Regions from separate parts of the Parageobacillus caldoxylosilyticus genome, predicted to be linked through region 2. Evidence: a T-box and tRNA genes for the amino acid it is inferred to sense, from the RefSeq annotation. Region 2 holds a T-box; the other holds one or more tRNA genes.
What was found. A T-box is a leader RNA that pairs with one kind of tRNA and senses whether it is charged. The one in region 2 lies ahead of BV455_RS13360 (valine--tRNA ligase), so its partner is inferred to be a tRNA-Val.
Positions count from the first base shown of each region.

Region 1: it has a tRNA-Val gene. The T-box ahead of BV455_RS13360 (valine--tRNA ligase) is inferred to sense a tRNA for this amino acid. The anticodon was not compared.

Region 1 covers NZ_CP040553.1:905,069-912,433, reverse strand. Annotated here, with positions in the region: gene BV455_RS04635 (methionine biosynthesis PLP-dependent protein) at 1-880, shown strand, start outside; gene metC (cystathionine beta-lyase) at 887-2,068, shown strand; tRNA gene BV455_RS04625 (tRNA-Val) at 2,224-2,296, shown strand; gene BV455_RS04620 (OsmC family protein) at 2,732-3,187, shown strand; gene murB (UDP-N-acetylmuramate dehydrogenase) at 3,213-4,130, shown strand; partial or broken gene BV455_RS04610 (Glu/Leu/Phe/Val family dehydrogenase) at 4,183-4,764, opposite strand; partial or broken gene BV455_RS20255 (DUF6176 family protein) at 4,754-4,973, shown strand; gene BV455_RS04605 (IS256 family transposase) at 5,189-6,355, shown strand; gene BV455_RS04600 (DUF5667 domain-containing protein) at 6,562-7,365, opposite strand, start outside.
Region 2 covers NZ_CP040553.1:2,624,512-2,648,906, forward strand. Annotated here, with positions in the region: gene hemA (glutamyl-tRNA reductase) at 1-1,017, shown strand, start outside; gene ccsA (cytochrome c biogenesis protein) at 1,034-1,864, shown strand; gene hemC (hydroxymethylbilane synthase) at 1,879-2,811, shown strand; gene BV455_RS13330 (uroporphyrinogen-III synthase) at 2,811-3,614, shown strand; gene hemB (porphobilinogen synthase) at 3,595-4,572, shown strand; gene hemL (glutamate-1-semialdehyde 2,1-aminomutase) at 4,589-5,884, shown strand; gene spoVID (stage VI sporulation protein D) at 6,009-7,190, shown strand; gene ysxE (spore coat protein YsxE) at 7,261-8,271, shown strand; gene BV455_RS13355 (hypothetical protein) at 8,237-8,425, opposite strand; T-box leader at 8,581-8,819, shown strand; gene BV455_RS13360 (valine--tRNA ligase) at 8,865-11,507, shown strand; gene BV455_RS13365 (bifunctional folylpolyglutamate synthase/dihydrofolate synthase) at 11,598-12,893, shown strand; gene BV455_RS20410 (hypothetical protein) at 12,967-13,344, shown strand; gene BV455_RS20415 (vWA domain-containing protein) at 13,520-14,422, shown strand; gene BV455_RS13375 (Ig-like domain-containing protein) at 14,467-15,378, shown strand; gene BV455_RS13380 (hypothetical protein) at 15,375-15,608, shown strand; gene BV455_RS13385 (hypothetical protein) at 15,735-17,339, opposite strand; gene BV455_RS13390 (Tfp pilus assembly protein) at 17,414-17,899, opposite strand; partial or broken gene BV455_RS13395 (ATPase, T2SS/T4P/T4SS family) at 17,902-19,155, shown strand; gene BV455_RS13400 (pilus assembly FimT family protein) at 19,253-19,714, shown strand; gene BV455_RS13405 (prepilin peptidase) at 19,736-20,491, shown strand; gene pilM (type IV pilus biogenesis protein PilM) at 20,500-21,453, shown strand; gene BV455_RS13415 (hypothetical protein) at 21,443-22,033, shown strand; gene BV455_RS20425 (hypothetical protein) at 22,030-22,248, shown strand; gene BV455_RS13420 (pilus assembly protein PilO) at 22,188-22,784, shown strand; partial or broken gene BV455_RS13425 (type II secretion system protein) at 22,804-23,266, shown strand; gene BV455_RS13430 (hypothetical protein) at 23,380-24,336, shown strand.

The sequences.
Region 1 (7,365 bases), 1.7 Mb from region 2:
CATGGCAGCCATTCAGACAGTTCTTGCTTTATTTGAAAGCGGGGATGAATTTCTCGTTTCTGCCGATTTATATGGAGGTACATATCGCTTATTTGAACGTGGCTGGCGAAAATACGGATTGTCTTTTCATTATGTAGATTTTCGTGACATACGATTAGTAGAGAACATGATCACGGAAAAAACGAAGGCGATTTTTTTGGAAACGCCGACCAATCCGCTCATGCAGGAAGCGGACATTGCCGAAGTGGCAAAACTTGCGAAAAAACACGGACTGCTTCTCATTGTTGACAATACGTTTTACACGCCGGTTCTCCAGCGTCCGATCGAGCAAGGAGCCGATATCGTTATTCACAGTGCGACAAAATATTTAGGAGGACACAACGATGTGTTAGCCGGTCTCGTTGTTGCAAAGGGAGAGGAGCTTTGTCAACGGCTTGCGGAATATCATAACGCAATTGGCGCCGTGCTTTCTCCGTTTGATTCGTGGCTATTGATTCGCGGCATGAAAACGTTGGCGCTACGGATGCGCCAGCATGAAGAAAACGCGAAGCGCATCAGTGAGTTTTTAGCGTCTCACGAAGATATTACCGATGTATTATACCCAGGAAGAGGGGGAATGTTGTCGTTCCGCTTGCGCGAGGAAAAGTGGGTCAACCGCTTTTTACAAAGTTTACGCTTAATTACGTTCGCCGAAAGTTTAGGAGGTGTGGAAAGCTTTATTACATATCCGGCGACGCAAACGCATGCCGACATTCCGGAGGAAGTCCGCATTGCCAACGGCGTCTGTAACCGGCTGCTGCGCTTTTCCGTCGGCATCGAACATGCCGAAGATTTAATTGCCGACTTAGCGCAAGCGCTGAAAAATATGAAAGAGGTGTAAGAGGATATGGAACAACGTATTTCCTTTCAAACCAAACTGCTTCATAACAAATGGAAAATCGATCGGCAAACAGGGGCAGTAAGCGTGCCGATTCAGCATGCTTCAACGTTCCATCAATTCGATTTTGACACATTTGGCAAATATGATTACAGCCGCTCCGGAAACCCGACGCGCGAGGCGCTCGAAGAAACGATTGCCGAACTGGAAGGCGGCGTGCGCGGCTTCGCTTTTTCCTCAGGGATGGCGGCGATTTCGACTGCGTTTCTTCTCTTGTCCAAAGGCGACCATGTGCTCGTGACCGAAGATGTTTATGGCGGCACGTATCGCATGATCACCGAAGTATTAAACCGTTTTGGCATTGAATATACGTTTGTCGATATGACCGATTTGCATGAAGTGGCCACTCATATTCGTCCGAATACAAAAGTGATCTATGTCGAAACGCCGTCCAACCCGCTCTTAAAGGTAACCGATATTCAAGGAATTGTCAAACTGGCGAAAGCCAATGGCTGTTTAACGTTTTTAGACAATACGTTTATGACTCCCGCGCTCCAGCGCCCGCTCGACCTTGGCGTCGATGTCGTTCTTCATAGCGCGACAAAGTTTTTAGCAGGGCATAGCGATGTCGTGGCGGGGCTTGCGGTGGTGAAAGACGAGGAGTTGGCGAAACAGCTGTATAAATTGCAAAACGCGTTTGGCGCCGTGCTTGGGGTGCAAGATGCGTGGCTGGTGTTGCGGGGATTAAAGACGCTGCACGTCCGCCTCAAGCAGTCGTCCGAATCGGCGCTCGCCATCGCCCGCTATTTGTCCGGCCATCCGAAAGTGGAGGAAGTGTATTACCCAGGGCTCACGCACCACCCTGGCCATTCGATTCAACGCTATCAAGCATCGGGATTTGGCGCGGTATTATCGTTCCGTCTTGCCGATGAAGAAGCGGTCCGGACGTTTGTGAAACACGTTCGCCTCCCTGTATTTGCCGTCAGCCTAGGAGCGGTCGAATCAATTTTATCGTATCCAGCGAAAATGTCGCACGCCGCAATGCCGAAAGAGGAACGGGAGCGGCGCGGCATTACAGATGGCCTGCTGCGGCTTAGCGTCGGCCTGGAGGCGGTTGAAGATTTAATCGCCGATTTCGAGCAGGCGTTATCCTATGTCAAAGAAACATCGTCTGCCGTTTCCGCGCGTTGAAAGAAAAAGGTATGCGTCAAAAAACATGGGCGCATACCTTTTTTGAATGATGCTGTTTTCGTCCGTTTTCATCACCGCTAAAAAATTTTTAAAAAAGTATTTGACAAATCCGCTGCTCGTCCATATAATAAAAAATGTGTTCAACAGGACAGCATGATTCCGTAGCTCAGCTGGGAGAGCGCCACCTTGACAGGGTGGAGGTCGCTGGTTCGAGCCCAGTCGGAATCATCGTACGAATCCCTTGAGCCATAAGGCTCAAGGGATTTTTTATTTCTGTTGCCATTCATTATTCTTGAGGTTTTTGGTGACTTTGGTGTGATTTTTAGAGTGATTGATTTAAAACTTTATTCATCTTCAAACCATTGCTCAAATTTTTCGGCTGCTGTCTCTTGTATGTTTGGAAGCAAATGAGAGTAAGTATCCATTGGTCGGAGGAATCCTATGTGTTGCTGTTGGGTGATATAGAATGATTAATCCATTTCTTTAAGGATTTAGTCCTTTATCTCCATGGAAGAGGGAACATTATTAGATTTTGTTCGTTACCAAAACGAGGTGTTTATTGTAAAATAAAATATGGTGTTCCGTCATGAAAAAGCAGACGATGGATTGTCATGTGACGTTTTCGGATAAAATGGATGATTTTTCGCGGAGCGGGGGAGTGTAATGGAACAACATCATTTTCATTTAAAAGCGGAATGGGCTGGTGGAAGAAATGGCAACGGCTTTATTGACGCTGGTCAGTTGAAGACGAAAGTATCCGTTCCATCGGAAATGGATGGTCCGGGAATTGGAACAAACCCAGATGAAATGTTGTTAGGTGCAGCAGCAACATGTTATTTAATCACGCTTGCGGCGATGTTAGAACGTTCTTCCATTCCGGTCGATGAGCTCACAATGGAATCGGAAGGAATTGTGGAGGTAGAGCGGGGTGTGGTCACGTACAAAACGATCATTCATCGCCCTGCGATTACATTGTCTGCTGGAGCGACGGACAAAGATGTCCAAAAAGCAGCGCTTCTTACGGAAAAAGCAGAAAAAAGCTGCATGATATCAAGAGCGATAAAAGGAAATGTCGAGGTGAAATTAGAAGCGGATATACGTATTTCACCAAATGAATGAACAGAAAAGTAAAGAGGGAAAAGCGATGTATGCAAATGATGTGATTTATCAAGAATTAGTGCAAATTTGCGGGAAAGAAAATGTCCTGCGCGATGAACCAATGAAATATCATACGTTAGTGAAAATCGGCGGCAAGGCGGATTTTCTTGTCTGGCCGACGACGTATGAACAAGTCGTTGACGTTATTCGACTGAAAGAAAAATTTCAGATTCCTTTTACGTTGCTTGGCAACGGATCGAACGTGATCGTCCGCGACGGCGGCATTCGCGGTATTGTTATGCAGTTAAAACATCTTGCGGAAATAAAGGTGGAAGGAGAAAAAATTATCGCGCAAAGCGGTGCCGACATTAAAGCTGTTTCCCGATTCGCCTTGGAACATAGCTTGACAGGACTCGAATTTGCCTGCGGTATCCCTGGCTCTGTCGGCGGCGCGATTATGATGAACGCGGGAGCCTATGGCGGGGAAGTAAAAGACGTGCTGGACCATGTGAAGGTTGTCACGCAAAAAGGCGAGCTAAAGACGATGTATAAAGATGATTTGCAATTAGGCTACCGCACGAGCATTATCAGCAAGACGCACGACGTTGTGCTTGAAGTTGTGTTTCAGCTCGAAAAAGGCGATCCGCAAAAAATTAAAGCAAAAATGGACGACTTAACGTTCCAGCGTGAATCAAAGCAGCCGCTCGAGTACCCATCGGTCGGCAGCGTATTTAAACGGCCTCCTGGATACTTCGCGGGCAAACTCATTCAAGACAGCGGCCTGCAGGGAAAAGGAGTCGGCGGGGCAGAAGTGTCGACAAAACATGCTGGGTTTATCATTAATAAAAATAACGCGACTGCCGCCGATTATATTGCGACGATCGAAATGGTGCGCAAGACGGTGAAAGAGAAATTTGGCGTAGAGTTAGAATTAGAGGTAAAGATTATTGGAGAAGATGCATAAATAAAAAATTAAAAGGATCCGGATGTAAAAAATTCGGATCCTTTTCGTCTTTTTACACCCATCCGCGCGCCTTCATCGCTTCGGTGATGCGCTTTAAAGAAATGATATAAGCGGCGTTGCGCAAGTCCGTATGGAACTCTTTTGCTGTTTCGTTGACGGCATGGAAGCTTTGGACCATCACATCAGCCAACTTTTTGTTCACTTCTTCTTCGCTCCAGTAATAGTTCATTAAGTTTTGTACCCATTCAAAGTACGATACGGTTACGCCGCCGGCGTTCGCAAGAATATCAGGGATGACGATAACTCCTTTTTCTGCGAGAATGCGGTCCGCTTCCGGAGAGACGGGACCGTTTGCTGCTTCAGCGATGATTTTTGCTTGAATTCGGTCAGCGTTTTCCGAGGTAATCGCGTTTTCTAATGCGGCTGGAATTAAAATATCGACGTCCAGTTCTAATAATTTTGCTGGAGGTAAGTGATAGGATTCACCGTAATCAAGCAATGATTGATGGTCTTTCAAATATTCCACTTTTGCTAAATCCAGGCCGCTTTCATTATAGATGGCTCCTTTGGAATCGCTTACTGCGACAATTTTGCATCCTAGCTCTGCAAGCAGTTTGGCGGCGATTCTTCCTGCAGTAGAACTGAGCAAATTTCGCCTAAAGGAAGGAAAAGCAAAGCGAGTCGATGAATGGATGGAATTATTAAACTCGCATATGAACGAGGTGCTGTTGACGCTCAAAGATGAAAAAAATGCATGTCGGAGCGGTCTTCCGCGGGCGAAATGAAGAAGGAGAGTTTCTTTACTGGCTTTCTGTGCAGGGAGAAGGCGGGATTTCCGTAGAATAGGTAAGCACATATTAAGTGAAGCTTAATATGTGCCTATAGTTTATAAACTTCTGCGTAAGTAATACCATAAATTATATGTATGAAAAAAGAGGATACTATGCCTATTGATGATGTATAAAATTTTGTGTAAAGCATTTTACTAGATCAAAATAAAAAAGGTAGGGTATTCTCTGATTGAACCCAAACATTCCAGAGAAAGGAGAACCCTACCTATGTCTAAAAGTATACCGAATGTCGACTGGGCAAATCAACTGGAAAGTGTCATTCGTCAGTTTGTAAAGGAAAAATTAGAACTGATCATGCGGGAAGAAATCAAGAATTTCCTCGAAATAGAACAGGCCGGAACATCAAATATGAGAAACGGCTACTATCAACGAAATCTAGATACGCAATATGGCCGGATTGAAGGTCTTTTGGTCCCTAGAGACCGAAACGGAGAATTTCAAACCCAATTGTTCGCTCCTTACCAACGCCACACCGGCTGGCTGGAGGAAGCCATCATCAGGATGTATCAAAGTGGCATGAGTACGCGTGAAATTGGCAAGTTTATTGAACGAATTTTAGGCAATGCCTATTCTCCTGCAACGATCAGCCGTATTACCGATGTAGTGAAGGAAGACATCGAGAAATGGCACACTCGTCCACTGCACAAGCGTTATTCCGTCTTATATTTGGATGGTTTATACGTAAAACTTCGTCGCGAAACCGTGGAGAAAGAAGTCATTTATGTGGTGTTAGGGGTGAACGAAGAAGGATATCGCGAAATTCTTGATTTTTTTGTGGGAGGACAAGAAAGCGCCTATGTATGGCAGGAAATTCTTCAACACCTCTACCAAAGAGGCGCCAAGGAAGTGCTTCTGGGCGTATTCGATGGACTACCAGGGTTGGAGGAAGCCTTTAAGGCGGTTTATCCGAAAGCCGATGTGCAGCGTTGTGTCGTTCACAAAGTCCGTAACACGCTCCATCGTGTTCGGAAAAAAGACCAATTTGAAGTGGCCGAGGATCTCAAGCTGATTTATCGCGCGCCGAATAAGGAGATGGCGTTACAGATGTTTCAACAGTTTGAGTCGAAATGGTCAAGCAAGTATCCGAGAGAAGTCCAATCTTGGGCCAATGAGTTGGATGTCCTCCTTACATTTATGGATTATCCAAGCAGTATTCGAAGTGTGATTTATACGACCAATGCCATCGAACGAACGATCAAGGAGATTCGGAAACGTCTAAAGCCGATGAACAGTTTGAATAGTTTAGAAGCCGCTGAAAAAGTCGTATATTTGACCATTCAAGATTTTAATGAGAAATGGGCAGGACGAAAGTTACGAGGATTTGCCGAAGCACAGGAAGCCCTCGAGCGAATGTTTGAAGAACGTTATCATTAACCAAATACTGTAAATAAACAAAATAGGGGGATTCTCCCTTTCCACACAGGAGACTGAATATTCAGTCTCCTGTGTGGAGGAAACTAGTTCCCTATTCATTCCAAATCCATTTCAGAGAAACCCTACCCCCATTATATTACACAAAATTCTTGACGGTACCATGCCTATTGAATATAGTATCCTCTAATCATCGTAGTATATTTAAATTACTTCTCGCTTTTTTCTTCTTTATCTTGTTTGCCTTGAGAAGGCTTAGCAGCATGATTCACTGCTTTTTCTTCTTTTGTTTTCGTTACCCTGGTTTGCAATTTTGCGGATGGTTGTTTTTCAACGTGATGGCGCGGCTGTTCTGTTACATGTTTAGTGTATGGTGCATGTTTTGCCAGTTTGGCGTCATGACCCACTGCTTTTTCTTCTTTTGTTTTTGTTACCCCGATTTGCAATTTTGCAGATGGTTGTTTTTCAACGTGATGGCGCGGCTGTTCTGTTATATGTTTAGCGAATGATGCATGTTTTGCCGGTTTAGCGTTTGTCGTTGGCTGTTTTTGTGTGTTTGCTTGCGTTGCGGCGTTTGCTTTGTTTGTCGTGCTTGCTTGTGCCGAATGAGGTTTTACCGCCGCCGGTTTTGCTGATGTTTGATTTGTATTTGTTGTATCTGCTGTCGGTTGTTCAGCCGTATCGGTGGATTTGTCTGGCGTTGCTGTATCATTGGTTGGTTGCTCATTCGTGTTGGTTGTTTTGTTGTTTTCTGTTGTTTCATCAGTTGGTTGTTGGTCAGCGTCTGTCGTTTCTTTAGAAGATTGTTGTTTTTCCTCCCATTTTGTTAAACGTTTTTCCATTTTCGCTTCTAGCTTTTCTTTTGCCTTTGCAATGTTGCGGGCTAACACTTCTTTTGCACGGGGATTTTTGACTTTTTCTAACGCTGCCTGTAAGGCAAGAATATTTTTCGAGAATTTTTCTTCCAGCTGCTTGCGCAACGCATCTATGTTGGTTGCTGTTTCTTTGTCTTT
Region 2 (24,395 bases):
GATTCAATGATTTTAGGGGAAACGCAAATTTTAGGACAAGTGAAAACAAGCTACCTTCTTGCTCAGGAGGCAGGAACGACCGGCACGATTTTTAATCATTTATTCAAACAGGCGGTGACATTTGCCAAACGCGCCCATTCGGAAACAGAAATCGGCGCGCACGCGGTGTCGGTAAGCTATGCGGCGGTCGAGCTTGCCAAAAAGATTTTTGGCGATTTATCTTCCAAACATGTTTTAATTATCGGCGCCGGCAAAATGGGAGAGTTGGCGGCACAAAATTTATATGGCAACGGTGTGAAAAAGGTAACCGTTGTCAACCGCACGCTCGAAAAAGCGGAGCAGCTGGCGAAAAAGTTTTCCGGGACGGCCAAATCGCTTTCCGAACTGTCTTGTGCGTTGCTTGAAGCCGACATTGTCATCAGCTCGACAGGAGCAAAAGGCTATATCATTACGAAAGAAATGATGGCTCCGTTAGACAAGATGAGAAAAGGCCGCCCGCTGTTTATGGTCGATATTGCCGTCCCGCGCGATTTAGATCCAGCGCTTGCTGAATTGGAAAGCATCTTTTTATATGATATTGATGATTTAGAAGGAATTGTGCAAGCGAATTTGGCAGAGCGCGAAAAAGCGGCCAGACAAATCGGGAATATGATCGGTACGGAACTTGTCGCCTTCCAGCAATGGCTGCAGACGCTTGGCGTCGTGCCGGTGATTGCTGCACTTCGCGAAAAAGCATTGGCGATTCAAGCCGAGACGATGAAAAGCATCGAGCGGAAGTTGCCGCACTTATCGGAACGGGATCGTAAAGTATTAAATAAGCATACGAAAAGCATCATTAACCAATTGCTGCGCGATCCGATTTTACGGGCAAAAGAACTGGCGGCAGAGCCAAATGCGGAAGAAGCGTTGCAATTGTTTATGAAAATTTTCAATATTGAGGATGCCGTTGAGGAGCAAAAACAAAAACAAGGAAAAGCAGATGGTCAACGCGCCGCTATGCCGTCTCTGCAGTCATAAGAGAGGATTTTGGCATATGTTAGAGATGACCATGACCCGGTTTTACGAGCTGTCTATTATTCTGTATGTACTGTCCATACTTTTATACTTCATTGATTTTCTCCAACATAACCGGAAGGCGAATCAACTCGCCTTCTGGTTACTTTCTATTGTTTGGCTGTTTCAAACGTTCTTTTTTTTGTTTCGCATCATACAGACAGGGCGCTTTCCAGTTTTAACGATGTCGGAAGGCCTTTACTTTTACGCCTGGCTGCTTATTACGCTGTCTTTGGTCATTAACCGGTTCATGCGCGTGGATTTTATCGTTTTTTTCACGAATGTGCTTGCTTTTTTGATTTTGGCTATTCATACGTTTGCGCCAAACCATCAGTCGCCGGCTGTTGCCGAGCGGCTCATTTCTGAGCTGCTTATTATCCATATTGCTATAACGCTGTTCGCGTATGCGGCGTTTTCGCTTTCATTTATCTTTTCGATCTTATACATGCTGCAATATAGCTTATTAAAGCGGAAAAAATGGGGCAAACGGTTGTGGCGGATGGCGGATTTAACGAAATTAGATTTTATGTCGTATGTTTTAAATTTGCTTGGATTGCCTATGTTGTTATTAGGATTAATTCTTGGAGTCATCTGGGCCTATATCAAAGTCGAAAATTTTCATTGGTATGATGCCAAAGTGTTAGGCTCCTTTCTGGTGCTGGCGGTGTACAGCGTTTACTTTTACAAGCGCGCTGTCCAGCAAGTGCAAGGAAAGGCGATTGCGCTTTGGAATATCGGTTCGTTTTTATTTTTATTGGTAAACTTTTTCTTATTCGGCAGTTTATCGAGATTTCATTTTTGGGATTCATAACGGAGGAGTGCAAAATGCGGAAAATCATCGTCGGATCGCGGCGCAGCAAACTCGCCCTGACGCAAACCAACTTGGTGATTGAGCAGCTGAAACGATTAGGAGCGCCGTTTGAATTTGAAGTAAAAGAAATTGTCACGAGAGGAGATAAAATTGTCAATGTGACGCTCTCTAAAGTCGGTGGCAAAGGGCTGTTTGTGAAAGAGATTGAACAAGCTATGTTAGATAGCGAGATTGATATGGCTGTACATAGTATGAAAGATATGCCGGCTTTGCTGCCGAAAGGCTTGGTGATCGGCTGCGTGCCGCTAAGAGAAGATCATCGCGATGTGCTCATCAGCAAACAGAAAAAAACGTTTGCCGATCTGCCAAGCGGGGCAATCATCGGGACAAGCAGTTTGCGGCGGTCTGCGCAAATACTCGCTAAGCGGCCGGATGTCAACATTAAATGGATTCGCGGCAACATTGATACAAGGCTGGCAAAGTTGGAAAGCGAAGCGTATGACGCGATTATTTTGGCGGCGGCCGGATTGGTGCGCATGGGCTGGGCAAGCGATGTCATTACCGAATATTTATCAACCGATGTATGTCTTCCTGCCGTTGGGCAAGGGGCGCTGGCGGTGGAATGCCGCGAAAATGATGACGAGCTGCGCGAGTGGTTGCAAAAATTAAACGATGTCAATACCGAGCGGGCGGTACGGGCGGAACGTGCCTTTTTACAGCAGATGGAAGGCGGCTGTCAAGTGCCGATCGCCGGCTATGCGTATATTGATGAGCGCAACGACATCGTGTTGACCGCACTTGTCGCATCGCCGGATGGAAAAGAAATATATAAAGAGATGGTAAGCGGAACGAATCCGGAGGAAGTTGGAATCCAAGCGGCAGCCCTATTAAGCGAACAAGGGGCGAAAGCGTTAATCGAGCGGGTGAAAGAGGAGATGAATCGGTAATGGCAAGCGGTCCGTTGATGGGGAAAACGGTGCTTGTGACAAGAGGAAAAGAGCAGGCGAAAACGTTCTCGGAAAAGTTGCGCCAAGCGGGAGCAACGCCGATTGAAATTCCGCTTATCTCTATTTCCCCTTTCTCTAAACCGGAAACGATTGCCGAGTGCGTCCGTCATCTGGCCAATTATGACTGGCTTATTTTTACGAGCGCCAACGGGGTAAAGTTTTTCTTCCCATTTGTAAAAAAGGAAACGCCGCTTCCAAAAGTAGCGGTAGTCGGCAAAAAAACGGCGGCGGCGTTAAAAGCGTATGGTGTTTCTCCAGCGGTGGTCCCTGATGAATTTGTCGCCGAAGGGGTTATCGAGGCGCTAAAACCGCTTGTTAAGCCGCGCGACCGCATCCTTCTAGTGAAAGGAAATTTAGCAAGGCCGGTATTGCGAGATGCGCTGATCAACATGGGAGCAGACGTAACGGACCTTATCGCATACGAAACATCAATGAACGAATCAGGAAAAGAACAATTGCTATATCTGTTGCGGGAAAGAAAACTGGATGTGATCACGTTTACAAGTTCTTCTACCGTACAAAGCTTTATGCGGATGATGGAAGGAGAAGACATCGCTTCGTTACTTAGCGGTTGCGTGATCGCCTGCATCGGCCCTGTTACGAAGGAAACAGCGGAAAAAGCGGGGCTTTCTGTGCATATTTGTCCGGATCAGTATACGATTGATGATATGATAAAAGAGATGGAACAATATTTTGCAAAACGAACGATGGAGGGAAAAATAAATGGCGACATTACGATTTGATCGCCATCGCCGTTTGCGGCAAACAGCGAATTTACGGGCGATGGTAAGAGAAACGCATCTGCATGTAGACGACCTTATTTATCCGATTTTTGTCGTCGAAGAAAAAGGGGTAAAACGGGAAGTACCGTCCATGCCCGGAATATACCAATTTTCGCTTGACCGCTTAAATGAAGAAATGGACGAAGTCGTCCAACTAGGCATTAAATCGGTAATCGTTTTCGGCGTGCCAGCAGAAAAAGATGAAGTCGGTTCGCAAGCATATTGTGAGCATGGGATCGTCCAGCAGGCGATCCGCCAAATCAAAGCAAATTATCCAGATATCATTGTCATTGCTGATACATGTTTATGTGAATATACGAGCCATGGACATTGCGGCGTGATCGAAAACGAGCAAGTATTAAACGATCCATCGCTTGAATTGCTGGTGAAAACCGCGGTCAGCCAGGCGCAGGCAGGCGCTGATATTATCGCGCCTTCGAACATGATGGACGGTTTCGTTGCCGCGATTCGCCAAGGACTCGATGAAGCAGGATTTACGCATGTACCGATTATGTCTTATGCGATTAAATATGCATCCGCGTTCTATGGTCCGTTCCGTGATGCTGCAGATAGCACGCCGCAATTCGGCGACCGGAAAACATATCAAATGGATCCGGCAAACCGTCTTGAAGCGTTCAGGGAAGCGGAATCGGACGTACGCGAAGGCGCCGACTTTTTAATGGTAAAACCATCGCTTGCTTATTTGGATATTATCCGTGACATGAAAAACCATTTCCATCTTCCGCTTGTCGCCTATAATGTCAGCGGCGAATATTCGATGGTAAAAGCAGCGGCGCAAAACGGCTGGATTAACGAAAAAGAAATTGTGATGGAAATGCTTACTGGCATGAAGCGGGCCGGCGCGGATTTAATTATCACGTATTTTGCTAAAGATGTGGCTCGCTGGTTAAATGAGTAGAAAGGAGAACCAATAGATGCGAAGCTATGAACGTTCAAAAGCGGCGTATGAAGAAGCGGTCCGGCTGCTGCCGGGTGGTGTCAACAGTCCTGTCCGCGCATTTAAATCCGTCCGCATGACACCGATCTTTATGGCGCGCGGCAAAGGTTCGAAAATTTACGATATCGATGGCAATGAATATATCGATTATGTGTTATCTTGGGGTCCGCTTATTTTAGGCCATGCGAATCCTCGTGTTGTCGAAGCGTTAAAAAAAGTGACGGAAAACGGCACGAGCTTTGGTGCACCGACATTAATTGAAAACGAGTTAGCGAAATTAGTGATTGAGCGGGTACCGTCCGTCGAAATTGTGCGGATGGTGAACTCCGGAACGGAAGCAACGATGAGTGCGATTCGTCTGGCACGTGGCTACACAGGGCGTAATAAAATTGTTAAATTTGAAGGAAGCTATCATGGTCACGGTGACTCGCTGCTGATAAAAGCTGGTTCAGGAGTAGCGACACTTGGATTGCCGGATAGCCCTGGCGTTCCAGAAGCGGTGGCGCAAAATACGATCACTGTTCCTTACAACGATTTAGAAAGCGTCCGCTACGCATTTGAACGATTTGGCGAAGATATCGCTGCGGTCATCGTCGAGCCGGTTGCCGGAAACATGGGTGTGGTTCCGCCGGTTCCGGGCTTTTTGCAGGGATTAAGAGACATTACGAAACAATATGGGGCGCTGCTTATTTTCGACGAAGTCATGACCGGCTTCCGCGTGGATTATCATTGCGCGCAAGGATATTTCGGCATTGAACCGGATTTGACGTGTCTTGGAAAAGTCATCGGCGGTGGACTTCCGGTCGGAGCGTACGGCGGAAAAGCGGAAATTATGGAAAAAGTCGCGCCGAGCGGTCCGGTTTATCAAGCCGGCACCTTATCGGGAAATCCGCTCGCCATGACGGCTGGATATGAAACATTGATTCAGCTGACGCCGGAAACATACGATGAATTCCGCAAAAAAGCGGATCGATTGGAAGAAGGATTGCGCAAAGCGGCAGAAAAATACGAAATCCCGCATACAATTAACCGCGCTGGTTCGATGATTGGTTTCTTCTTTACAAACGAAAAAGTGATAAACTACGAAAAAGCGAAAACATCCGATTTAGATATGTTTGCGATCTATTATCGCGAAATGGCGGAACAAGGAATCTTCCTGCCGCCGTCGCAATTTGAAGGATTGTTTTTGTCCACGGAACATACAGAGGAAGATATTGAAAAAACAATCGCTGCGGCAGAACGCGCATTTGCGAAAATTCGCGAAGGGAAATAAACGAACGGGTTGTCCACTTTTGGTGGGACAACCCGATTTTTTTATTCATACTGCTTCTTTTTCCTTCATACAATGGATAATGTCATAGAAAAATTTCGCAAAGGGACGGAAGGAGGAAACACGGTTGGAGCAATCGTATTTGCGTTTTTCCCTCGAGGAATCGGTCTGGTTTAAAAAAGGACAGGAAGTCGCCGAATTTCTTTCTATTTCGCTTGATCCGGTCGTCTCCGTCGATGAATACGAGCAATATATTACGATTCGCGGGGCTTTGCAATTAAGCGGGGAATTTCGCATGGCGGAAGGGGAAGAGAGCGATATAGATACAGATTCATTTGATTTTGTCAGCCATCGATTTATTCAGCGCATTTCCACGCGTGAAGACGGCATCAGCGAATTGTCGCACCGTTTTCCCATCGATATTACGATTCCAAAAAACCGCATTCATCATTTAGAGGATGTATACGTGACAGTCGAATCGTTTGACTATGATTTAAGTGAAGATGGGAGATTGGTAGTGACGGCGGATATTTCAATCAGCGGCATTAGCGAAGCGCCGCTTCATCAGGAATCTTTGGCAGCTGCGGAAGAAGATGACGAACCGTTGTTTGAACCGTTTGAGGTAGTGGCGCGCAAAGAGGCATATGAAGATGAACAGCGGAACGAGCAGCCGGAAGAAGAGCCGGTTTTTGTTGCGGATGGCATGCTGGCAGAGCAGAATGAGGAGCAAGAGGAAGCAGCAGCTGATCGAAAAGAAAAGAAATTCAAAGAAGAAAAGAAACTCAAGGAAGAAAAGAAAATCAAAGAAGAAAATGTGGTGCCGTTAAATCCGGCGGAACAAACGGCGGAAAAGAAAGAAACAGCGGTGCCGTTTATGGAAAACGAACCGGTGCAGACAGAAGAAGAAAATAAAGTAGTAGAAGAAAAAGAAGAAAATAAAGTGGTAGGAGAAAACGAAATGGAAGAAGAAACGGCTGTACCGCAGCAGGAGGCAAAAGTGTCGATCGGCGCCATCAAAGAAAATGATGAAAACAAAACGGAAGAAGTAGAAGATGAAAACGAAAAAACAAAAGTAAAAAGCGAAAATGCGTTATATTTAACAAAACTATTTGCCAAAAATCAAGCGGAGGAATTTACGAGAGTAAAAATTTGCATCGTTCAGCAAGGAGATTCGTTGGACAAGATCGCCGAACGGTACGACTTAACCGTCCAGCAACTGCTGCGTGTCAATCAATTGGAAAGCCCGGAAGACATTCATGAAGGGCAACTGTTATATATCCCGGCGCTGGTGGGGAGCCGCCCTTTATAGTGAGGGAAATATGATTCCTCACTTCTTTTTATGGAGGGAGGTCGTTTTTTTGAACGAAGAACACATCCGCATGTACGCTCCCATTTTGCAGCAATACGGGTTAAAGCCGTTTCGCGTCGATGATTACGGGAAAGTAAAAAAAGTCTACGCGAACGCCGGACTATTTGCTTTAAAAGAAATAACAAACGCCAGGGAAATGGCGGCCGTCCAGCAATCATACATGCTGTATGGAAAACAAATGATTCCCCTTTATTTATCCAGGCAAGGTTTGCCGTTTGTCTCGCATGGCCGGCATTATTATTTAATGCCGTGGATTGCGATAGAGAAAAGAAAAGAAAAACACGAACAAATTCGCTCTTTTTTCCGCACTCTCGCTTATTTGCACCAAACGTCGCTCAAGCAGATCGATGTTCGCGAAGAAGAGATCAGCGCCTATTATGAGCAGAAAAAGAAGGAATGGAAACAGCAGCGTTCCTTTTTGCAAGCTTATATAGAAAAATGCGAAAATACATGGTATATGTCGCCATTTCAGTTGCAATGCTGCGCCTATTTTTATGAAATCATGCAAGCCTATTGGTTTGCGGAGACGGAGCTAGAGAAATGGTATGAAAAGATAAAGGAAACAAAAAAATGGAGAATCGCCTGGATTCACGGAAAAGCACGGCTTTCTCATTATCTTGAAACGGGAAAAGAACAGCGCTATTTTTTTAGCTGGGAACGGGCCAGCTGGAATTCGCCGCTTTTCGATATCGTCATGGCGCTTCGCCATCATATGCGTACATTCCCGCCAGTCAGTAATGAATGGGCAGAAGGAGTAAAAGAGTATGAAGAAATATTGCCGCTCACGGAAGAGGAGCGCTCCTTTCTTTACAGCCATCTTGCCCAGCCGCATTTTTTTTATCGCTGCATTGATGAATATGAAACAAAACGGAAGCCCGAAAAAAACGAACGTGAATATGTCGCTGAATTGCAGCGTCATTATTTTGCGATGAAAAATATGGAATACATCGTCATGCGTCTTGTTCAGCAGAACGAGACAGAAAACACTAAATCCATTCCAGATGAAGAGCCACCGCAATAAGCACAAAAATGGCCAATAAGATGACATCAAACGTCGTCGGTAACAAAATGGTACGCACGGCTTGAAAAATGGTAATTGGAATGATGACTTGCGCACAGATGGCGCGCACTTGGCGAAGCCATGGCGGCCATGAATATGGATTAAATCGTTTCATCGATCCGTCCCTCCTTCTTTTCGTTACTATATAAAATATGATTGGACGATCTTTTTGTCACCAAAAACGAATGGATGGAATAAATAAATAAAAACTTGGCAAAGATGATTGACGATGAAATAAGTTTTTCGGTAGTATAATAAACAGAAAAATAGCCAAAAGCGAAGACAGGGAAGAGTACAACGAATAACGCCTTCAGAGAGGGAAATCATTAGCTGCGAGATTTCCTAGGACAGTTATCGTTGGAAGGTCGCCCTGGAGCTGCTTCTTTGAACGGTGTTTGCCTAGTAGAGGAAGCCGGTCGCAGACCGTTATCGCAATGAAGCGCTTAAGCAAGTTTGATTTGCTTAAGAAAAAAGGTGGTACCGCGAAAGAGTCTCCTTTCGTCCTTTTTCGGATGAAAGGAGTTTTTTATTTATTAAGAAGGAGGGAAAACACAATGGAGCAAAAAGAGATTACGATGTCTACGAAATACGACCATAAAGCGGTGGAAGCCAATCGATATCAATGGTGGCTTGACGGGAAATTTTTTGAAGCGACAGGTGATCCTGATAAAAAGCCGTTTACGATTGTGATCCCGCCGCCAAACGTAACAGGGAAGCTGCATTTAGGACATGCATGGGACACGACGCTGCAAGACATTATTACGCGCATGAAACGGATGCAAGGCTATGATGTGCTGTGGCTTCCGGGAATGGACCACGCCGGCATCGCCACACAGGCAAAAGTAGAGGAAAAACTGCGCAAGCAAGGACTGTCCCGCTATGATTTAGGCCGGGAAAAGTTTCTCGAAGAAACGTGGAAATGGAAAGAAGAATATGCGAACCATATCCGCCAGCAATGGGCGAAATTGGGGCTTGGCCTCGATTATACGCGCGAGCGCTTTACATTAGACGAAGGATTATCGAAAGCGGTGCGCGAAGTGTTCGTATCGCTTTATCGAAAAGGACTTATTTATCGCGGTGAATACATTATTAACTGGGATCCGGTAACAAAAACGGCGTTATCGGATATTGAAGTTATTTATAAAGAAGTAAAAGGCGCGCTTTATCATATGCGCTATCCGCTTGCCGATGGATCGGGATACATCGAAGTGGCAACGACCCGTCCGGAAACGATGCTCGGCGATACCGCTGTAGCCGTTCATCCGGATGATGAGCGCTATCAACATCTCATCGGCAAAACGGTGATTTTGCCGATTGTCGGCCGGGAAATTCCGATTATCGCCGATGAATATGTCGATATGGAATTCGGCTCGGGCGCGGTGAAAATTACGCCGGCGCATGACCCGAACGACTTTGAAATCGGCAACCGCCATAATTTGCCGCGCATCCTTGTTATGAACGAAGACGGCACGATGAATGAAAATGCCCTGCAATATCAAGGATTGGACCGCTTTGAATGCCGCAAGCAAATCGTGAAAGATTTGCAAGAACAAGGCGTGCTATTTAAAATCGAAGAGCATGTGCATTCCGTTGGCCATAGCGAACGGAGCGGCGCTGTGGTGGAACCGTATTTGTCGACGCAATGGTTTGTAAAAATGAAGCCGCTTGCCGAAGCAGCGATTGAGCTGCAAAAAACAGAAGGAAAAGTACATTTTGTTCCGGAGCGATTTGAGAAAACGTATTTGCATTGGCTCGAAAATATTCGCGACTGGTGCATTTCTCGACAATTATGGTGGGGGCATCGCATTCCGGCTTGGTATCATAAAGAAACAGGAGAAATTTATGTCGATCATGAACCGCCGGCCGATATTGAAAATTGGGAGCAGGACCCAGATGTATTAGACACGTGGTTCAGCTCGGCCCTATGGCCTTTTTCAACGATGGGCTGGCCGGATACAGAGACGCCGGATTACAAACGCTATTATCCAACCGATGTGCTTGTCACCGGATATGACATCATTTTCTTCTGGGTATCGCGCATGATTTTCCAAGGTCTTGAATTTACGGGCAAGCGGCCGTTCAAAGATGTACTCATCCATGGACTTGTCCGCGACTCGCAAGGAAGAAAAATGAGCAAATCGCTTGGCAACGGCGTGGATCCGATGGATGTCATCGACCAGTACGGCGCCGACTCGCTCCGCTTTTTCTTGGCAACAGGAAGCTCGCCGGGACAAGATTTGCGCTTTAGTACCGAGAAAGTTGAAGCCACATGGAATTTTGCCAATAAAATTTGGAATGCGTCTCGCTTCGCGCTGATGAACATGGGCGGAATGACGTACGATCAGCTTGATTTAAGCGGAGAAAAAACCGTTGCCGATCATTGGATTTTAACTCGTTTGAACGAAACGATCGAAACAGTGACAAAACTCGCTGAAAAATACGAGTTTGGTGAAGTCGGCCGCGTGCTGTACAACTTTATTTGGGACGATTTGTGCGACTGGTATATTGAAATGGCGAAACTGCCGCTTTACAGCGACGATGAGGAAGCGAAGAAGACGACTCGCTCCGTATTGGCCTATGTATTGGACAATACGATGCGTCTGCTTCATCCGTTCATGCCGTTCATTACCGAGGAAATTTGGCAGCACCTTCCACATGAAGGGAAGTCGATTACAGTTGCGAAATGGCCGGAAGTGCGCCCTGAGCTTTCGAATCGTAAAGCAGCGGAAGAAATGCGTCTTCTTGTTGATATTATCCGCGCGGTCCGCAACATTCGCGCTGAAGTGAATACACCGTTAAGCAAACCGGTTAAATTGCACATTAAAGCAAAAGATGAACAAGTGCAGGCAACGCTGGAGAGAAACCGCGCGTATTTAGAACGGTTCTGCAATCCAAGCGAGCTTGTGATTGCAACCGACATTCCAGCGGCAGAAAAGGCGATGACCGCGGTCGTTACCGGTGCGGAATTGATTTTGCCGCTTGAGGGGCTTATCAATATCGAAGAAGAAATCAAGCGGCTCGAAAAAGAACTGGAAAAGCTTAATAAAGAAGTCGAGCGTGTGCAAAAGAAACTAAGCAACGAAGGGTTTCTTTCCAAAGCTCCGGCACATGTCGTTGAAGAAGAGCGGAGAAAAGAAAAAGACTATTTAGAAAAACGCGAAGCGGTTCGCGCCCGTCTGGCGGAATTAAAAAAATAGACAAGGGAATGCTGCTTCTTTTATCATGAAGACGAGTCCATGATTTTGGATTCGTCTTTTTCTTATCATCATACAAGGAGGAACATGCCAATGGTTCGCACCTATGAGGAAGCGCTAGAGTGGATTCATGGACGTTTGCGTTTAGGAATAAAACCGGGATTAAAACGAATGGAATGGTTTATGGAAAAGCTCGGACATCCAGAACGCCGCATCAGGGCGATTCATATCGCGGGAACAAACGGCAAAGGGTCAACGGTGAGCTATTTGCGCCATATTTTACAAGCGGCAGGCTATTCTGTCGGCACGTTTACTTCGCCGTATGTCGAGCAATTTAACGAACGCATCAGCGTCAACGGCAAGCCGATTGGCGATAAAGAAATTGTCAAACTCGTCCAAGTGATCAAGCCGCTTGCCGAGGAACTGGAGCAAACGGAACTTGGCGCGCCGACGGAATTTGAAGTGATTACTGCGATGATGCTTTATTATTTCGGGAAAAAGAACATTCAAGACGTTGTGCTTATAGAAGCAGGACTTGGCGGCCGTCTTGATTCAACAAACATCATTTATCCGATTCTCTCCATTATCACCAACATCGGCTATGACCATATGAATATCTTGGGAGAAACATTAGATAAAATCGCGTTTGAAAAAGCAGGCATTATTAAATCAGGTGTACCGTTGATTACCGGCGCCGAGCAGCCGGAAGCCTGGACGGTGATTTCGGAAAAAGCGGCATCGCTGAAAGCAAAAACGTATCGGCTCGGGGAGGACTTTTTTATTGTTCGGCACGTGCCGATCACTGATGGAGAGCGTTTTTCGCTGGAAACGCCGTTTTCGCAATATCCGGATTTAAAAATTACGATGTTCGGAGCACATCAAGTGCAAAATGCGGCGCTGGCGGTGATGGCAGCGGAGTATTTGCGGATGTGCTATTCGTTTTTGATTGAAAAAGAACATATTTATGAAGGACTGGAAAAGGCGAAATGGATCGGACGATTCGAACGTGTAAGCAATAAGCCGCTTATTATTATTGACGGCGCCCATAATGAGGAAGGAATTCATAGTCTTGTTGATACGGTACGTTCGCACTATCCCGATAAAGATATTCACGTGTTATTTGCGGCGTTGGCGGATAAACCGCTTGATAAAATGATTCCGCCGCTTGCCGAAATCGCCGAAACGATTACGTTTACTTCGTTCGATTTTCCGCGCGCTGCATCCGCCGAACAGCTTGCTGAGCTGTGCGACCATCCGAACAAAGCGACGACGGACGGCTGGAAAGGCTGGATGAAAGAAACGAAAAAACAAAAACGAAGCGACGCTCTTTTCTTGATTACCGGATCGCTTTACTTTATTGCGGAAGTGAGAAAGTTTTTAAAAAAGTAATAACATTGTCATGAAAGCCATTGGTATAATAAAAGAAAAATAGTACTTTAGAAGGGGGAGGGGAGGTGCGGCATTGTGGCGAAAACGAATATCATTCATCGGAATTTTTGTGATTATATTAGGCTTTTTACATATTGATGCACAATTTGTGCGGGCAGATAGTAAAAAAGAAGGGAATATTACTTTAGTAACGGATGAAAAAATTGAAGGATGGGCTACATCCCCGGGGGAAGGGAACGGAAAGGGAAACACGATCAGCCATTTTGTTGTCCGCATTAACGTAAAGGGACAGGAAGACACAACGGTAAGAAGCTATCGCGTAGACGCGGTCGAAGCGCCGGCCGACCGAAACGGCGAGAAAAAATATATGTTTTCGCTCGATATGATCGGCAAATGGCCGGCGGCGCAAGGAGAAACGGTGACATACAAAATTGTCGTTGATGCCTATTGAGAGAACGGGGAATATTTTTCTTTCCCATCTCTCCCTTATGAATACGTGAAAAGAAATTCCCAAAGCAGCACAGATTTAGACTTTGCCTTTACATCCCCGCAAAATGAATATGCAAAGCCGCCGAACGGGGATGCGCAAGGAAGATTGGATGTAACGTTAACCCCCAAAAGGAAGAGTGGACAACATCGTTCGCTCTCCGATTGATGTTGTGTTTGTGTTTGACGTATCGGGATCAATGACTCTGATGAAGCTGCAAAGCGCTAAATGTGCGTTTCAATCCGCTGTTGATTATTTTAAAGCGAACTCCAATCCGAACGATCGTTTTGCTCTGATTCCGTTTTCCGATACAGTAGTAGCTAATAAAGTAGTTCCTTTTTCTGCAAAACAAGATGTCAAAGACCAATTAGATCTTATTGCCAGAACGGCGAACAGCTTTAATGCCGGCGGAGGAACGAACTATTCGGCGGCGTTGCAAACAACGCAATCATTTTTTAATGATCCATCGCGAAAAAAATATATCATTTTTTTAACTGATGGAATGCCGACGGTGTTAAGAACTAAAGAAAAAGTCACGTTTGATTTTTTGGGAATTACATGGACAGAAATGGCAGATGTTGAGTATGTACTACTAGCTGACGGACGAACTGCCGTGCGAACAGCTTATTCGCAACATGGAATTAAACAATCAAGATATGTAAATTATCAAGATACAGAGGAGAAAATTCGTACGGACGCAATCAATGTTGCTAGGAATCTCGGCATGAACAATATCGTACTCTATTCCATCGGCTTCGGTAATCATCAAGAAGTCGACATGGGCTATTTAGAAAAGTTATCTGCGATGACAGGCGGACAGGCAAAGCAAGGGATATCGCAAAATTTAACGGAAATTTTCCAGCAGTTTTCGAAGCTGGCGACCGATCCGGTGTTAAACGGAACAGTGAAAATTCCACTAGCGTCGTTTGACGGAAACGTGCAAATCGTCGAGACGGATCAAGTTTGGCTTGATGAAAAGAAAGAAAACGCCTATACGCCGAGATTGCGTTTCCAAATACGGTCATCGACTATAAGGAGCTAAATAATAAAGAGATTACCGCCGAATTAACGCTTCAAGCGTGGGCGATGGAAGAAGTGCAATTGCCGCCGGCTGTCGTTTCGTTCCAAGACAGCAAATACGGCGCGTGGATGGCATCTTTAACTCCTCCTTCGCAGCGGATCGCAATGAAAGTCCGCTTGCATGAATCATTTGATATGTATTATGAAGGGGACAGCCGCGGCCTTATTACAAAATGGCAAGCGTTTGATTCAGCGACCAATTTGCTTGGGATGACGAAACATCCAAACGATGACGGATTGTTGATGCTTCCAGTAAAGGCGCTGCAATTTAAGGAAGACGACGATTCCGTTCTTCTCGTCACGTACAATAACGATGAGACGGTAACGCTATATGTAAAATCGCGCGTGTCAATCATGACGGAAAGCGGCCAATCTGTCGCAAGCGGCGCGACCGTCACAGAACCGCCGATCGTAAAAATCACCGGTTTTGTCGTGGGGGAAGGCGTTACGTACGAATATAAAATCGAAAATTCAAAGCAAAGCAGCGATTGGACGCCGCTTTCTTCGCCGTACGAAATTCCGATCACTTCGGATGGAACATCGACAATATACGTGAAGGCGGAAGGCGGTTTAACGAAAGGGGACGGCATTACGACTGTATCGCTTACGTATATTAAGCTCATTTGCCAATTAACATTAGGAAGCTATAAACAGACGATAGAAATCGGCGAAACGCAGACAATTCCGGTTACGATCGCGCCAAGCGATGCGACGAATAAAACGCTGCAATGGATTTCGAGCAATCCGGACGTCGCGACGGTGGTAAATGGAACAGTCACAGCGGTTCAGCCGGGAACGGTAGAGATTACGGTGGAAGCAACAGACGGCAGCAATGCGGCGGCAAAGGCTACCATTACGGTCATTGACCCGTTCGTGCCGCTCAAAGAGATCCATTTCCAACAGGAAGTTTTATTATGACGGTAGGCGAAGAGCTTGACATCGAATCGCAATTAACCTTTATTCCAAGTGATGCGACAGATAAACGCCTTGATTCTGTACAATCGTCCGCTCCGGAATATGTCGAAGCGCGCCTTCAGCGCAGGGCAAATGGTATATCGTTGCCAAAGATGTCGGATATTCGACGATTACCGCGATTGCCAAAGCGAAAACGGAGGATGGTAAAGAAATCAAAGATTCGATCACGGTGATTGTCCGAGAGGCATCGTCCAACGATGGAGAAAGCGGAAAGAATAGATGGTAAAACAAAAAGGGAGCCTGAACATTCGCTTTTAGGCTCCCTTTCTTTTTTACTCAAAGAACATTCCTGCGTCGTTTTATTTTACCACTAACTTGTCAACAGCAAGAGACAGCTTTTTCACAAACGGCAATCCTTCACCGCGGTTGATAAATACTGATTTATCATGGCGGATGACAAAGCGGGATTCTTCTGTTTGATCCGGCGATGAAGGAGGAATGAAGGAAAGGAGTCCGCCTTGTTTTTCCGCCGCGCCGCGATAAGCGTTGATGACAAGCCCGGAAACGTCCGAATCGGGCGCGCGTTCAAGCTCGTTGCCGCGCGCAAACAATCCTCCTTGAATATTGATATAAGATCCGACCGCGTAGAGAACGGCGTTGCTGTCGGTATAAAAGTATCCTTTTAAGTTCGGCTCGGCAAACGAAAAATCGTTTTCAAATTCGTTAATGCGTGCGATTTCTAACGGCCCTTTAGAAATAAGGACAACTTCTTTATTATTCCAGCCGGCAATATTGGCGTTGTAAATCAACGTGCGCCCAAGGACGTAAATCGTAGAATCAAACTTTATATCGCCGCTGATTGTCAAATTGCCGAGCACAATCATATTTCCCCGCACCTTTGTTGGGATGTTGACGCTGTTCCCTAAAAAAAGATCGCCGTTGACAATCAGCCATTTGTCTTGCAAATCAAGCTCCCCGCGATCAAGGAAAAATAACGGAGAATCTTCTGATTGCAGAATAATAGATTGATGAGTTGAATCGATATTTGCGCGTAATGACGAAATATTGTCAAAAACAGCAAAGCGGTCTTGGTCTTGCAGCTCACTGAAAAGTTGGTCTATGCTTTTATCAATATAAGTCTCATATTCTTGGCTAAATGTTTCTATTCCCGCCGCTTTTAACAGCTTATCTTTTACTGTCCATGCAAAATCCACATCAATAAATTCTTCTTTTTCTTTTTGAACGGAAGGAGATTGCGACTGAAAGCGGACGCCCGGAGAAAAATTGGCCATCCCGCGCTCGAATGTGTTACTGGCAAACGTATAGCAGTGGTTTGCTCCGTTTTGATGGTCGCACGAGTAACTATTTCCGTTGACAAACAACACACTTGTTTTGCTTGCCGTTGGAAAAGATGTTTGTTCTATATATTTTTGCGAGTTGTCAATGTAGTTGGCGACGTTGGTGATATATGCGTTCTTCCCGGCGTACGTATTTCCGTCTATATACGCCCCGCCGTTTAAAACAACGCCTTCTTTCGATCCAATCACGTATTTCAAAAAGCTTGGCGCATTTGTCAAAATCCCCCGTCTTTCCACCGTTTTGCTGCCGTGGGGTTTCGAAATCAGATAAACGCGAGTAAATAATTTTGTGTGATAGATATTATAATCACCTGTCACATCTTTAATGTCCACACCATAGCGCTGTCGCAAGGTAGGAATTAATGTATTTAACTGCATATCTAATTTTTCTGGCGTAGACAACTCCAAATCATCTATCTCTACTTTCATTTCCGCAATCGTTTCCTCGATAGCTTTTGTCGCTTCATGAAGCGATTCAATGTCTTGCACGCGCACTTCCGTAAATCTCGCCTGATAAATAGAAACAGATAAAATTGTTAAACCGAGCAAAAAAAAGATGGTAATGATCAGAAGGATGACGACTAAACTATATCCTTTTTCATTCATAGCCTCACTTCCTTTAAAATCCGAATTCGTTCTTTAATGTAAACGGCTTTATATATAACAGGCCGTCCGGATCGTCATGATCGCGGTCTTGAACAGAAATCGTCATGATCGCGGTCTTGAACAGAAAGTTTGATCGTAACGACGCCGCTTCGGCAAATATTGTCTTCTTGTTTCGCACAGCGATAAGAAAGTTCGGACTGGCTAGAAACGATTTTTAAAAGAGCGGAATGAAGCTGCTCCCCGTTGAGCAGTACGGCATCCTGCTGCAAAGAAACGGTGAGCGTTTCACCATTCGTTTTTTGCTCTTCGACAATGCCGACGGACGGATTGATCACTTTTTGGCGATCGGTTACAAACTGCAGCTGCTGGTCCGTAGTTTCCTCCATGTCGAGGCCGTCGGGAGAAAATTGATACAGTTTATTCATAATAGCCGCCACGAGATAATCGGCTTCGCTGCGCAGTTGATTTTCGATGTTAATGCGCTTGTATGCGTTAAGCCCGCTGAGGAACACTCCATAGATGGAAGCAAGTATAAGAGAGGAGATCGTCATCGCCGCCAACTACGGAGCATCGCATTCCGCAAGACGGCCGGATTAAGATGGACATCGATTTTCATCTGGTCGATTTGCGTGTTTCTACATTGCCGACTATCTACGGCGAAAAAATTGTGATGCGTGTGCTCGATCTGGGAGCGGCGTTGAATGATATTCATAAACTTGGCTTTAATCAATTAAACTTGCAGCGGTTTATTGACTTGATTGAGCGGCCGACCGGAATCGTCTTGATTACCGGACCGACCGGATCGGGAAAATCATCGACGCTCTATGCGGCGCTTAATCATTTAAACAGCGAAGAAGTCAATATTATTACGATTGAAGATCCTGTCGAATATGAGATAGAAGGAGTTAATCAAATCCAAGTCAACCCTAACGTCGGTTTGACGTTTGCCCAGGGGCTGCGTTCGATTTTGCGCCAAGACCCGAACATTATTATGGTCGGGGAGATCCGCGACCGCGAAACGGCGGAAGTAGCGATTCGCGCGTCCCTGACCGGCCATTTGGTGTTAAGTACCCTTCATACGAATGACGCGTTAAGCACGATCACGCGCCTAGTCGATATGGAAATTGAGCCGTTTTTAGTGGCGACGTCATTAGCGGGAGTCGTTTCCCAGCGGCTCGTCCGCCGCGTCTGCCGCGATTGCCGGGAAGAACGGGAACCAACGAAGCGGGAGATCGAAATTTTTGCCCGCCGCGGCATGAAAATTGAGAAGCTCATTCGCGGGCGCGGCTGCCCTACGTGCAATATGACGGGCTATCGCGGACGGATGGCGGTTCATGAGCTGCTTGTCATGACCGAAGAAATGCGCCGTGTTATTTTAAATAAAGAGCCGTTTTCGAAACTGCGCGAGCTTGCCATAAAAAATCACATGATTTTTTTAATCGATGATGGATTATTAAAAGTCAAGCAAGGACTAACAACGCTCAATGTTGTCGAAAACGAAGTGATTGCAAAAGTGATGAAGCAGGCGCGCGACGCGCTTGAGAGCGGCCAGTCGCTGGCGGAGCCGATGAGGCGGCATTGGGCGTCTCCGCCGCTGGTGACGCAAATGATTGCGATTGGTGAAGAAACGGGATCGCTGGACGCAATGCTGGCCAAAGTCGCCGACTTTTACGAAGCGGAAGTCGACGCCGGCACCGACCGGCTCAAATCGCTCATCGAGCCGCTCATGATCGTGCTGCTGGCAGGACTCGTCGGGACGATTGTCACCTCGATTATCGTGCCGATGTGCGATGTTTTTAACCATATCCAGCAATAAGTTGTAAGGAATATATTCTCATATATTCACAAATAATGTAAAATTATTAGGAAAAAAGTGTGGTAAACACAAAAATAGGGAGAGGGGTATTGTTACGATGAAACGATTGGTGAAAAATGAACGAGGGCTTACATTAATCGAATTGCTCGCCGTCATCGTCATTTTAGGTATTATCGCGGCGATTGCGATTCCGGCGATTGGGGGAATGATTGACAACTCGAAAAAAGACGTGTATGTAGCAAACGTGCAGCAAATGATTAACGCAGCGAAAATCGTGGCAACGTCGGATAAAGATTTGATTCCGGCAGATAAAAGCACTAAAAAAATTACATTAAAACAGCTAGAGGATGATGGATATTTAGAAACGGTGAAAGATCCGGGTAAAACTCAGAATGGTTATGATGAAAATAATTCATATGTGAGGATAGCTAATGAGAACAACAAATTATCATACAGTGTAAAACTCATTAATGCAGAACGAGGAGTTCAGACTAAGTCAGGGGGACCTATCGCTGAAGATGACTTAAAACGTTCTGAAGTACGTGATAATCCATCATAATATATAATGGCTTGATTTGAAATGATACAAGTATTTATTTTCCTATACTCCCTCCTTCTCGGCTCGTTTTTTAATGTCGTCGGCCTGCGCGTGCCGGCGGGTGAGTCGATTGTCTTCCCTCGTTCGCGTTGCCCGTGCTGCAAGCGTACGCTTGCGGCGCGGGAGCTGATTCCGGTCGTGTCGTATATGGTGCAGGGCGGGAAATGCCGGGGATGCGGGGAGAAAATATCGCCGTTATATCCGTTTATCGAGCTGTCGACGGCGCTTCTTTTTACGATTTCGCCGCTGCTTATGGGATGGTCCAAAGAATTGCTCGTCAGTTGGACGCTCATTTCGCTGTTGATGATTATCGTTGTCTCGGATATCCGCTATATGATCATTCCTGATAAAGTGCTGCTTGCTTTTGCTTTTCTGTTTTTTATCGAGAGGCTGTTTATTCCGTTCATTCCGTGGCGGGACGCGCTGATCGGCGCGGCCGCCGGCTTTTCGCTGCTTTTTCTCATCGCTGTCATCTCTAAAGGCGGCATGGGCGGAGGCGACATTAAACTGTTTGCCCTGCTTGGATTTGTGTTAGGATGGAAAACGGTGCTGCTTGCTTTCTTTTTCTCTACCTTTTACGGGACGATCATTGGACTGGCCGGCATGGCGCTCGGCAAAGTGCGGCGCCGCGAGCCGATGCCGTTCGCGCCGGCGATTGCGCTTGGCGCATTAACGGCGCACTTCTTCGGCTACGATATCATTCAATGGTACAAGGGATTCATTTTCTTTTCAATATAAGGGGAAACATGAGCATGGTTAGGCTGTGGAAACGAAAGCATAAAACTGCTAATTTAGTGATTAAAGATCATGTCATCCGCTATGTCGAGACAAAGCCGGGCGACCCGTTGTCGGTGCAGAAATGGGGCGAGCGTCCTCTTCCAAAAGGAATCATTCAAGACGGCAAAATGATCGACAGCGAGACGCTAGAAATGATTTTGGAAGAATGCGTGGACGAATGGAAATTAAAAGGGCGCCGCGTCCGTTTTATCGTTCCGGATTCTTTCGTGATGATTCGGCGCATTCCGCTTTCTGCTAATCCCGAAGATGATGAAATCCGCGGCTATTTATTTATGGAGTTGGGAGAGACGATTCCGGTGCCGTTTCCTAATCCGGTATTTGATTATGTTGTGGTAGAAAGGAAGAAGGAGGAAACGGTCATTTTGCTGTTTGCCGCTCCGGAAGAGGCGGTGTCTCATTATACCGCGTTATTTGAAAAGGTAAAGCTGCGCCCGATTGCCGCCGATGTTTCTCCTCTATGTGCATACCGGCTTTTTTATATTGCTCGCCAGATGAAACGCGATGATCATATTTTGCTCATTCAATTTGATCAAACTTCCGTGAATGTGAGTGCGTTCTATGAACATAAACCCGCTTTTATGCGCCATTTTCCGCTCGAGCCGTATGAGGAAATGGAAATTGATAAAGCATCGCCGTTTATCGATCCGTTTGAAGATATATATAAAGAAATCGAGCGGATGATGAAATTCTATTCATTTTCACTGCAGCAAGGAAAGCAGCAAATTACGCGCGTCTTTCTTATCGGGGATCACCCGCAGCTGCCTCACGTTTATGAAGCATTGCAAGAACGGTTCGAGGCGCCTGTCGAACAGCTTTCTGCTTCCATGGCGGGCGCGGTGGACGCGCGTTATTATCTTGCATGGGGACTTGCGCTAAAAGAGGGAACAGACGATGATCGTTGAGATTAACTTATTGCCGAAAAAAGAGCCGAAAAACGCATCCGTTTTGGTGAGCGTTGCCGTCTTTGCCGCGCTTCTCATCGCGGCTGCCGTTGTTTTTTACGTTTTGAGTGCGCGGGCGGATGAACAAATTAACGCGCTCACGGGCGAACTCAAACAGATTAGAGCCATGCAGGCGATCGAGCAGCAAAAGCAAAAAGGTGCCCAATCGGTCCAAGAAATGAAGGAGCTTCATGAAGCGGTGCAATGGTCGAAAAATTACCCGCTGAAAATGGTGCCGCTGTTGCGCAATATGACGAAGCTGCTGCCGGAGCGCGGATTTATGATGAATTTTTCCTATACGGGAAATGAGACGGTCACCGTTTCCATACAGTTTGATACAAGCGAACAAGCGGCCTATTACTTAAAGCGGCTGTCAGACGCAAAATTTGTCGAAGCTGTACAGCTGAAAAGCGTTTCAACAGTGAATATAACAGACACAAGCGCGGAAGAGGGAATGGAAAAGCAAGTGGTGCCCCGCTATCTTGCGCAATATGAAATTCATATTCGCAAACAAGCGCTAGAGGAAAAGGAGAAACAATGATGACCGTACGTTTCTCAAAACGACAAGTTGTTATTTTGCTGCTGTTGTTCGTCGTATTTGGCGCCATATTTGCAGGATTGTATTTTTATTGGCTTTATCCGCGGCTTCAACAAATCGAACAGTTAACCAGCACGGTTATTAGCGAGAAAAAATATTGGCGGCCATTAAAGCAGAAGCTGCCAGACAACGGGACGGCATGCCGGAAAGCATTGTAGCGCTGCAAAAGAAAATTCCGGTGAAACCGCTGACCGAGCAGCTTCTTCTTGATTTGGAAAAAGCAGAGGTCGTATCTGACAGCATGATTACCAGCATCAGCGTTTCTGAAGGTGAAAATGCTGCGGCAGGGGGAGAAGAAACAAACGCAACAGTGGGAAAAACAGAAACCAATATAGCGTCAGCGAAAAAGCAATCTTTCTCGGCCGCCTTGCCGGACGGGCTGAAAAAAGTGACCATGCAGCTAACGGTGCAATCGCCGTCCTATTATCAGCTGGAACGTTTTTTACAGACGCTTGAAAATTTGGACCGAATTGTTTCCGTCGAATCGCTTTCATTTGCCGGTAATCCGGAGCTGACATCGGTCGATACAGAAGTAAACCCGCTGACTTATTCACTGACCGTTAGCGCTTTTTATTATCCAAAACTAGCACATTTACAAAAGATGCTGCCACAGCTGGATGTTCCTCCGCCGAGTGAAAAGGACAACCCGCTGACCGAAGTGATTCCCGGGGAGCAACTGCCAGCGCAGCAGTAACGGATGGCGGAGTGATCATATGCTGCTGAGGGGCAATCGTGGAATGACGCTGATCGAACTGCTGGCTGTCATTGTTATTTTCGGAGTTGTATCATCCATCGTGGTGATTGCGGTGCTGCAGCTGATCGAAAAATCAAAAGAGAGGGCGTTTGTATCGGATGCCTATGCGCTTTATGAGGCAGCGCGGCTTTATGTCGGGGCGGAAAAAGTGGAGTTTTTGCCAGCGCGCTCTTCGGCGTTGTTGACATACCGCCAGCTTGTCGAAGAAGGACTGCTTCATCCGCTCCAAGATCCGTTTACCGGCAATGTGCTGCCATGGGAAACGAACCCGTCTTATGTGCTCATCACCAAAGGTGAAGACGGATCGCTAAACTATTCTATTTGCTTAAAAAGGAGAAACGAAGCAACTTTGCACTTATTCCGACACATCTCCAGAAGTTCCTGTCGAAGCATTGTCTGTGGAGCAAATTCATGACCAATAAGCACAAAATTTGGCGAAATGATTTGCGAACAAGACGACAAATGTCTTGTTCTTTTTTTCTTTGTTTATGATAAGATAGGCGGAAAAGAGGGAAATGAGAAGGATGGTGGCACAATGGACAAGCAGCGACAGGAAATTACGGTGAGAATTAACGGAAAAGAGCGCCCATTTGCGGTGGATCACCCGCAGCAAAACGATAAAGCAGAACCACTGAAAGTCGTGATGGAAGAAAACGTGAGCAGCATAGAAGCTTCGAAGCAAACCGCCTCCTTCCCATCGATAAAAAAGAAGCAAAACAAGAGCCTTAGATGGAATGCCCGCGCAAAATCAGCGCTCGTCTCCACTGTCATCGCGGTTATTGTTGGGACAAGCTTTGGTTTCATTGTATTAAATATGATTCCAAAGCAAAAAAGTCATTCGCTGCCTGCGGAGGAAGCAGCGCTATCTGCTCCCATAGAAACGGAAACTTCGACGCAGTCGGACATCAAACCAGTTAATGAAAATAGGGACGTTTCTTCTCCATTTACCATCAGCGTCATTCAAGCAGGAGTATTTTCAAATGCCAAAGCGGCAGCTGGCTATGCCAAGCGGCTGAAGTCTTCTTCCATTCCTGTTGTGACGGTGGGGGAGCAGCCGGTCGCCTTGTTGATCGGAGTCGGGCAGGACAAGGAGACGTTGCGGAAAGTCAGTCAGCTGTATGAAGACGGGGTGCAAAGCACATATATTAAATCATTGTCGTTTAACGATGCCGATAGCAGCAAACGCACTTCCGTCATTCAGGAAGGGGAAACGTTATATATGTATATGGCGGCTGTTTCTGCCGTTTTGTTGGGGAAAGGCGACGTAAAAGGCGATGCGTGGGAGGAATTAGAAAACCATTATAAGCAGTTTGCCGCTAAATCGATTCCGAATGATAAGCATGTAAAACAATATGTTTCCGCGATAAAAAATGCCTATCTTGCCTTAGTTGCATACAAAACGAATCAGCAGGAAGAGCTGCTGCGGAAAACACAGCAAGAGCTGCTAGAAGCACTGCAATCATACATGTCCATTTTTCCATTGAGAAGCTAGACAGCTTCTTTTTTTCGTGTTATTTCGACTTTGAAAAATTGTGTCCGCCCGCAAAATTT